Regions from separate parts of the Streptomyces sp. NPDC003691 genome, predicted to be linked through region 2. Evidence: predicted binding sites of a transcription regulator. Region 2 holds the regulator's gene; the other holds the start of a gene.
What was found. Region 2 encodes HrcA, which represses chaperone genes, less so after heat shock. Its sites were predicted from a motif close to TTNGCACTCNGNNNNNCNGAGTGCNAA; they were not measured.
Positions count from the first base shown of each region.

Region 1: groL (chaperonin GroEL) is a predicted target of HrcA. The motif match lies at 2,512-2,538, and genes of this name have one in related genera.

Region 1 is NZ_JBSFNQ010000008.1:60,782-65,195, reverse strand. Features, by position in the region: gene ACWDR0_RS06200 (hypothetical protein) at 1-545, shown strand, start outside; gene groL (chaperonin GroEL) at 760-2,382, opposite strand; gene ACWDR0_RS06190 (cold-shock protein) at 2,795-3,001, opposite strand; gene ACWDR0_RS06185 (MoaD/ThiS family protein) at 3,501-3,776, opposite strand; gene thrC (threonine synthase) at 3,880-4,414, opposite strand, start outside.
Region 2 is NZ_JBSFNQ010000005.1:120,031-124,444, reverse strand. Features, by position in the region: gene ACWDR0_RS04500 (DUF3097 domain-containing protein) at 1-441, opposite strand, end outside; gene ACWDR0_RS04495 (MBL fold metallo-hydrolase) at 452-1,186, opposite strand; gene hrcA (heat-inducible transcriptional repressor HrcA) at 1,579-2,607, shown strand; gene dnaJ (molecular chaperone DnaJ) at 2,608-3,744, shown strand; gene ACWDR0_RS04480 (nitronate monooxygenase) at 4,148-4,414, shown strand, end outside.

The sequences.
Region 1 (4,414 bases), on a different contig from region 2:
CCACCTACAACACCGGGGTGTACGACTCCGGTACGCAGCTCCTGCGGCTGGAGTACTCCGGCGACAAGCGGACCTGGAAGACGCTCGCCACCGTTCAGGCAGGCGTGGACACGGCCAACTGGAACACCTTCCGCTTCAGCTCGGGCGGCGGCAACGGCTACTACCGGGTCGTCACCTCGACCGAGGCGGGCTTCGCCGGTACGGCCTCCGCGCCGGTGGCGCTCTCCCGGATCGCGACCCGGGTCAACACGGCCGACGCCACGCCGGAGCCGGTGAAGAAGGGCAAGACCCTCGCCGTCACCACCACGCTGACCGAGCGCAACGGCAGCACCTGGCGGGCGCTGCCGAAGCAGTGGGTGACCCTGTCCTTCCTCCCGAAGGGCAGTACTAAGTGGTCCGTCCGCGGCTACGCCTACACGGACGCCAAGGGCAAGGCCACGCTGAAGGTCGCCGCGGCGGCCGACGGCTACTGGCGCTACACCTACACCGCTGACGCGCGGCACTACGACAGCGCGGGCGGCTCGGACTTCGTCGACGTCCGCTGACCCCGCACCGGGCGGGCCGTGCCGATCCGGCACGGCCCGCCCGGCTTTCTCCGGCCGGGTCCGGCTGTCTCCGGCTGTCTCCGGCCGGGTCCGGAACAACACGGAACAACACGGAACAACACGAAGGCCGGAACAACACGAAGGGCGGTACCCCCTGGAGAGGGGGTACCGCCCTTCGGCGATCCGGCCTTGCCGATCCTGGGCGAACCCGGGATCAGAAGTCCATGTCACCGCCCGGCATGCCGCCCGGAGCGGCCGCGGCGGCCTTCTCCGGCTTGTCGGCGATGACGGCCTCGGTGGTCAGGAACAGCGCGGCGATCGACGCGGCGTTCTGCAGCGCGGAACGGGTGACCTTCGCCGGGTCGAGAATGCCCTCGGCGATCATGTCCACGTACTCGCCGGACGCGGCGTTCAGGCCGTGGCCGGGGGTCAGGTTGCGCACCTTCTCCACGACGACACCGCCCTCCAGGCCGGCGTTGACGGCGATCTGCTTCAGCGGGGCCTCCAGCGCGAGCTTCACGGCGTTGGCACCGGTCGCCTCGTCGCCCTCGAGCTCCAGCTTGTCGAAGACCGAAGAGGCCTGCAGCAGGGCCACGCCACCACCGGCGACGATGCCCTCCTCGACGGCCGCCTTCGCGTTGCGAACGGCGTCCTCGATGCGGTGCTTGCGCTCCTTCAGCTCGACCTCGGTCGCGGCACCGGCCTTGATGACGGCCACGCCGCCGGCCAGCTTCGCCAGACGCTCCTGGAGCTTCTCGCGGTCGTAGTCCGAGTCGGAGTTCTCGATCTCGGCACGGATCTGGTTGACCCGGCCGGCCACCTGGTCGCTGTCACCGGCGCCGTCGACGATGGTGGTCTCGTCCTTGGTGATGACCACCTTGCGGGCGCGGCCCAGCAGGTCGAGGCCCGCGTTCTCCAGCTTGAGGCCGACCTCCTCGGAGATGACCGTGCCGCCGGTGAGGATGGCGATGTCGTTCAGCATCGCCTTGCGGCGGTCGCCGAAGCCCGGGGCCTTGACGGCGACGGACTTGAAGGTGCCGCGGATCTTGTTGACGATCAGCGTCGACAGGGCCTCGGCCTCGACGTCCTCGGCGATGATCAGCAGCGCCTTGCCGGACTGCATGACCTTCTCCAGCAGCGGCAGGAGGTCCTTGACCGAGGAGATCTTGGAGTTGACGACCAGGATGTACGGGTCGTCGAGGACGGCCTCCATACGCTCCATGTCGGTGGCGAAGTACGCCGAGATGTAGCCCTTGTCGAAGCGCATACCCTCGGTGAGCTCCAGCTCCAGACCGAAGGTCTGGGACTCCTCGACGGTGATGACGCCTTCCTTGCCGACCTTGTCCATGGCCTCGGCGATCAGCTCGCCGATCTGGGTGTCGCCGGCGGAGATGGAGGCGGTGGAGGCGATCTGCTCCTTGGTCTCCACATCCTTCGCCTGCTCGAGGAGGGCACCGGAGACGGCCTCGACGGCCTTCTCGATACCGCGCTTCAGGCTCATCGGGTTGGCACCGGCGGCGACGTTGCGCAGACCCTCGCGGACCAGCGCCTGGGCCAGCACCGTGGCCGTGGTCGTACCGTCACCGGCGACGTCGTCCGTCTTCTTGGCGACTTCCTTGACCAGCTCGGCGCCGATCTTCTCGTACGGGTCCTCGAGCTCGATCTCCTTGGCGATGGAAACACCATCGTTGGTGATCGTGGGGGCGCCCCACTTCTTCTCGAGGACGACGTTACGGCCCTTGGGGCCAAGGGTGACCTTGACGGCGTCGGCGAGCTGGTTCATCCCGCGCTCGAGACCGCGCCGTGCCTCCTCGTCGAACGCGATGATCTTTGCCATGTGAGGTGTCCTCCACGGACTGGTGTGGGAAGCTCTCGGACCGCGCCTGCGCCCGCGACGGACGGCCTGCTGCACCGGGCGGCTCCATGCACCGCGCGGCGAGCGGGCCTCGCCGACCCGGCCCTTCAGTTATCACTCTCACTGGGAGAGTGCTAACGCCAATGATTAGCACTCGGCACCCGAGAGTGCAAGGCCGTACGCCCGGAGCCGGGGCGGGGCACGGGCCGGAAGGCCGGTGTGAGCAGGGCCCCGCGGAGGGTTCCGCCGGTGGAGAAACACCCGGTGGGGGAGGGGTGCGGCGGGGAAACACAAGGGGCCCGCACCCCGCGCGAGCGGGATGCGGACCCCTGAGTGCGTCTGCGTGCGTGCGTCTGCGTGCGTCAGAACGCGAGCGCGCCGAGGACGGGTCGGGTCAGGCCGCCGAGAGCTTGACCATGTCGGCCTGCGGGCCCTTCTGGCCCTGCGAGATTTCGAACTCGACCCGCTGCCCTTCTTCCAGGGTGCGGTAGCCGTCCATCTGAATCGCGCTGTAGTGGACGAAAACATCCGCACCACCGTCGACCGCGATGAAGCCGTACCCCTTCTCCGCGTTGAACCACTTGACGGTGCCCTGAGCCATGCCTAACTCCCCTATTACTGGCCCTTGCACAGGACCGCACCTCGCGGACCCTGGGTCAGACCTCTACCCGACCTCACAGGTGTGCGCCGGAACGCGTCGACCGCGGCTGAATGTATCTGCACAACTGCCCTCTGCAACAGGTCAATCGGACGAGAAATCCCGGAGGCTACTATCGGGTAATTGTCCTGAATTCAGGAAATTCCGGGCCAAATCCGGCCGGACAAAAGGAACCTATGCGACAGGTTGCGCCTGCATATTGGCTGCTTCTTATCGAGCCCGGGCGCATTCTCGTACCTGGCCATCGGTGGGCGATCACCGGGCGTTCCCCAACTCTAGCGTGTTCAACCATGCAGAATGGCCCCCTCCGTTTGTCTTACGGAGGGGGCCATTCCCATTACCCAGGGTCAGTGCCGCCGGATGCGCGGCCCGTTGCCGCGGCGGGGCGTGCGCCCGCGTACGGCCGGACGGCGCGAGGCGGTGCCGGACGCGCGCGGGGCGGTCAGCCGCCGGCGACGGCCGGGATGATCGAGATTCCGGCGCCGTCGGGGGTGGCGGTCTCCAGCCCCTGCTCGAAGCGGACGTCGTCGTCGTTGACGTACACATTGACGAAGCGGCGCAGCTTGCCCTGGTCGTCCAGGACCCGGGCGGCGATCCCCGCGTGGTTCTTCTCCAGGTCGGCGATGACCTCGGCGAGGTTCGCGCCCTCGGCGGCCACCTCGGCCTGTCCGCCGGTGTAGGTGCGCAGGATGGTCGGGATGCGGACGTTGACGCTCATGGGTGGTGCCTTCCTCGGGCGGCTGCCCGGGCTCGGTGGACGGCGGCGTACGGCTGCGGCGGCGGTGCGGTGCCCCCGGCGGACCGGGGGCGGACCGGCGGGGTCAGTGTGCGAGGCCCGCGGCGCGGAACGCGTCCAGGCTCGGCCGGATGGTGGCGGTGGGGCCGCTGGTCGCGGCGACCGCGTCCAGGGTCTTGAGGCCGTCGCCCGTGTTGATGACGACGGTGGTCGCGGCCGGGTCCAGGACGCCCGCCTCCAGCAGCTTCTTCGCCACGCCGACCGTCACACCGCCCGCGGTCTCCGCGAAGATGCCCTCGGTCCTGGCGAGCAGCTTGATGCCCTCGACGACCTGCTCGTCCGTGACGTCCTCCACCGCGCCGCCGGTGCGCCGGGCGATGTCGAGGACGTACGGCCCGTCCGCCGGGTTGCCGATGGCGAGCGACTTGACGATGGTGTCCGGCTTCACCGGGCGGACCACGTCGTGGCCCGCCTTGTACGCGGCGGAGACCGGGGAGCAGCCCTCGGCCTGCGCGGCGATGATCCGGTACGGCTTCTCCTCGACCAGGCCGACCTTGATCAGTTCCTGGAGACCCTTGTCGATCTTGGTGAGCTGGGAGCCGGAGGCCACCGGGATGACG
Region 2 (4,414 bases):
ATCGTCGATACCCGCCAGATACTCCACGACCACGCCCTCGATCCGCAGATCGTCGCCCCAGACCCGCTCCACCAGCTCGGCGTCGTGGCGGCCCTCCACATAGATCCGGCCCGCCCGGGCCACCCGCGCCCGCGCCCCCGGCACCGCCACCGAACCGGACGCCGTACGGGCAGGCCGGGCCGGAGCCCCGGCCCCCGGCCGCACCAGCGTCACCACCCGCCCGTCCAGCAGGAAGCCCCGCGGAGCCAGCGGGAACACCCGGTGCTTGCCGAAGCGGTCCTCCAGGGTCACCGTCCCCGCCTCGCAGCCCACCACCGCCCCGCAGAAACCCGTGGCGACCTCCTCGACCACCAGATCCGGGTCCGAAGGGTCGGCCGCCACCTCCGGCACCGGCGTCCGCTTCTTCCACGGCGGGGTCAGATCAGGGCTGTAGCTGCGCATTCGCCCGACGCTACGACACCCCGAAGCGCTCCGCCAGCACAGCGCGCTGCGCCCGTACGAACGCCGCGTCCACCACCGCCCCGTGCCCCGGGACGTACACGGCCGTCTCACCGCCCAGCGCCAGCAGCCGGTCCAGCGCCTCCGGCCAGCGGGCGCCGACCGCGTCCGGCCCCGCCTGCGGCTCGCCCGACTCCTCCACCAGATCCCCGCAGAACACCACCGCCGGTTCACCCGGCCCGCCCGGCACCACGGCCGCCAGATCGTGCCCGGTGTGCCCCGGCCCGGCGTTCACCAGCAGCACCCGGCGGCCGCCCAGGTCCAGCGCCAGCTCCCCGCCGACCGTCCGCCCCGGCGCCACCAGCGCCCGCGCCGACCGGCCGGCCTCCTCCTCCGGTACCCCGAAGCGCACCGCGTCCGCCCGCAGTTCCTCCCGCTCGCCCGGCAGCAGCGTGTCCGTCCCGGCCGCCCCGAACACCTCGGCCCCCGGGAACTCCGCCGTCCCCATCACATGGTCGAAGTGCGGATGGCTCAGCGCGATATGCGTCACCCGGCGACCGCCGCCGAGCAGCGTCTCCGCCTGGGCCCGCAGCTCCGCGCCCTCCGTGAGCGTCGAACCCGTGTCGTACAGCAGCGCGCCGTCCCGGCCGGCGACCAGCCCGCAGGTCGCGTCCCAGCCGGGCAGCCTGCGGCGCCCCACCCCCTCGGCCAGCCGTTCCCAGCCGTGGTCTTCCCAAGCGATGTCCATACCGGGACGCTATCGCCACGGCCCTCGCACCGGAGAGGAGCACGGCAGAGGGGCACAGGAGGACGGCATGGGCCCGGCGCCCGGCCGCCGGGCGGGGTCGGACGGGGCCGGACAGGGCCGGACGGGGCGGGGCCGGTGGATGTCGGGACCGGGACAGGGGGAGGCAGGGGGGCGGCCGCACGGTAGCGTTCGGTGGCCTGCCGGTCGTCTTGCTCCGCCCGTACCGGGCGGCCGTACACTGGCACGGGGAAGATTTGGCACTCGGCCGTGCGGAGTGCCAGAAGGGTCACCGGGGAACGATCCGGGGACACCGCCCGCCCGCCTCCCGAACCGTGGGGCGGACCGAGCGGCCGGACGAGAGCGGTCGGACGAGACAGTTGGAGGTGCGCGGGATGCTCAGCGAACGCAGACTCGAGGTGCTGCGCGCCATCGTCCAGGACTACGTCGGCACCGAGGAGCCCGTCGGCTCCAAGGCGCTCACCGAGCGCCATCAGCTCGGTGTCTCGCCGGCGACCGTCCGCAACGACATGGCCGTACTGGAGGAGGAGGGCTTCATCGCCCAGCCCCACACCAGCGCCGGCCGGATCCCCACCGACAAGGGGTACCGCCTCTTCGTCGACCGGCTCGCCGGAGTGAAGCCGCTCTCCGCGGCCGAGCGGCGGGCCATCCAGAGCTTCCTCGACGGCGCGGTCGACCTCGACGACGTCGTCGGGCGCACGGTGCGGCTGCTGGCGCAGCTCACCCGCCAGGTCGCGATCGTGCAGTACCCCTCGCTGACCCGGTCCACGGTGCGCCATGTCGAGCTGCTCGCGCTCGCCCCGGCCCGGCTGATGCTGGTCCTGATCACCGACACCGGCCGGGTCGAGCAGCGGATGATCGACTGCCCCGCCCCGTTCGGCGAGGCGTCCCTCGCCGATCTGCGGGCCCGGCTCAACAGCCGGGTCGTCGGCCGCCGGTTCACCGATGTGCCGCAGCTGGTGCAGGACCTTCCCGACTCCTTCGACCCGGAGGACCGCGGCACGGTCTCCACCGTGCTCTCCACCCTCCTCGAAACCCTCGTCGAGGAGACGGAGGAGCGGCTGATGATCGGCGGTACCGCCAATCTCACCCGCTTCGGACACGACTTCCCCCTGATGATCAGGCCGGTGCTGGAAGCGCTGGAGGAGCATGTGGTGCTCCTCAAGCTGCTCGGCGAGGCCAAGGAGTCCGGCGGAGGCATGGGCGTGACCGTGCGCATCGGTCACGAGAACGCCCACGAGGGCCTCAACGCAACGTCCGTCGTGACCGTCGGCTACGGTTCGGGCGACGAGGCAGTTGCGAAACTCGGCGTGGTCGGACCGACCCGCATGGACTACCCCGGAACGATGGGAGCGGTACGCGCAGTGGCACGTTACGTCGGACAGATCCTGGCGGAGTCGTAAGTGGCCACGGACTACTACGCCGTACTCGGCGTGCGCCGCGACGCATCCCAGGACGAGATCAAGAAGGCGTTCCGCAGGCTCGCCCGGGAACTCCACCCGGATGTGAACCCGGACCCGAAGACCCAGGAGCGGTTCAAGGAGATCAACGCCGCTTACGAGGTGCTGTCGGACCCGCAGAAGAAGCAGGTCTACGACCTCGGCGGCGATCCGCTCTCCCAGTCGGGCGGCGGCGGCGCGGGCGGCTTCGGCGCCGGTGGCTTCGGGAACTTCTCGGACATCATGGACGCCTTCTTCGGTACGGCGTCCCAGCGCGGCCCGCGTTCGCGCACCCGCCGCGGCCAGGACGCGATGATCCGCCTGGAGATCGAGCTCAACGAGGCGGCCTTCGGGACGACCAAGGAAATCCAGGTCGACACCGCGGTCGTCTGCACCACCTGCTCCGGGGAGGGCGCCGCGCCCGGCACCTCGGCCCAGACCTGCGACATGTGCCGCGGCCGGGGCGAGGTCTCCCAGGTCACCCGGTCCTTCCTGGGCCAGGTCATGACCTCGCGGCCCTGCCCCCAGTGCCAGGGCTTCGGCACCGTCGTCCCGACCCCGTGCCCCGAGTGCGCGGGCGACGGCCGGGTCCGCTCCCGCCGTACCCTCACGGTCAAGATCCCCGCGGGCGTCGACAACGGCACCCGGATCCAGCTGGCCGGCGAGGGCGAGGTCGGCCCCGGCGGCGGACCCGCCGGTGATCTGTACGTCGAGATCCACGAGCTGCCGCACGCGGTGTTCCAGCGCCGCGGCGACGATCTGCACTGCACGGTCACCATCCCCATGACGGCGGGCGCGCTGGGCACCAAGGTGCCGCTGGAGACGCTCGACGGTCTGGAGGAGGTCGACATCCGGCCCGGTACGCAGTCCGGGCAGTCGATCCCGCTGCACGGCCGCGGAGTGACGCATCTGCGCGGCGGCGGCCGCGGCGATCTGATCGTCCATGTCGAGGTGACGACCCCGACGAAGCTCGACCCCGAGCAGGAGCGGCTGCTGCGGGAGCTGTCCAAGCTGCGCGGCGAGGAGCGGCCCACGGGCCAGTTCCAGCCGGGCCAGCAGGGGCTGTTCTCCCGTCTGAAGGACGCGTTCAACGGCCGTTAGGCCGTACGGCCTGGCGGCCTCCGGCCCCGCCCTGGTCCGCCCGGGGCCGGGACCGGGGCCGTTCGCCCGGCCCCGCCCGCCGCGGGGCCGGGACCCGCGTGTACCGCCGGGCCGCCCGGGCCGCGTCGCTGCCGTAAAAAGCGGCCGCCCCCGTCCGTACCGCCGGGCCGCCCGGGCCGCGTCGCTCCCGTAACGAGCGGCCGCCCGTCCCGCGGGCGGGTGCCGGGGAACCCGTGACCCGTGAAAGCCGCCCGGCCGGGGACGGTGCGCGGGGCCCGGACAAACCCGGGGCCCATGGGGCTCGCGGGGTCCACGCGACCCCGGGGGACGGTGCGGCGCCACGGCCCGGCCGGTGCGCGGGGCCCGTTTCGTCACGGACGTACGCAGGTGGCACGATGCCTGCATGTCCTCCGCGCCCTCCGGGTCTCCCACCCTGTCCGATCTGTTCCGGCATCCCGTGATCGCGGCGCCGATGGCCGGAGGGGCGTCGAATCCCCGACTCGCCGCGGCCGTCTCCGAAGCGGGCGGCCTCGGCTTTCTCGCCGCCGGGTACAAGACCACCGACGGGATGTACCAGGAGATCAAGCAGATCCGGGGGCTCACCTCGCGGCCGTTCGGCGTGAACCTCTTCATGCCGCAGCCGCGGGTCTCCGACCCGAGCGCCGTCGAG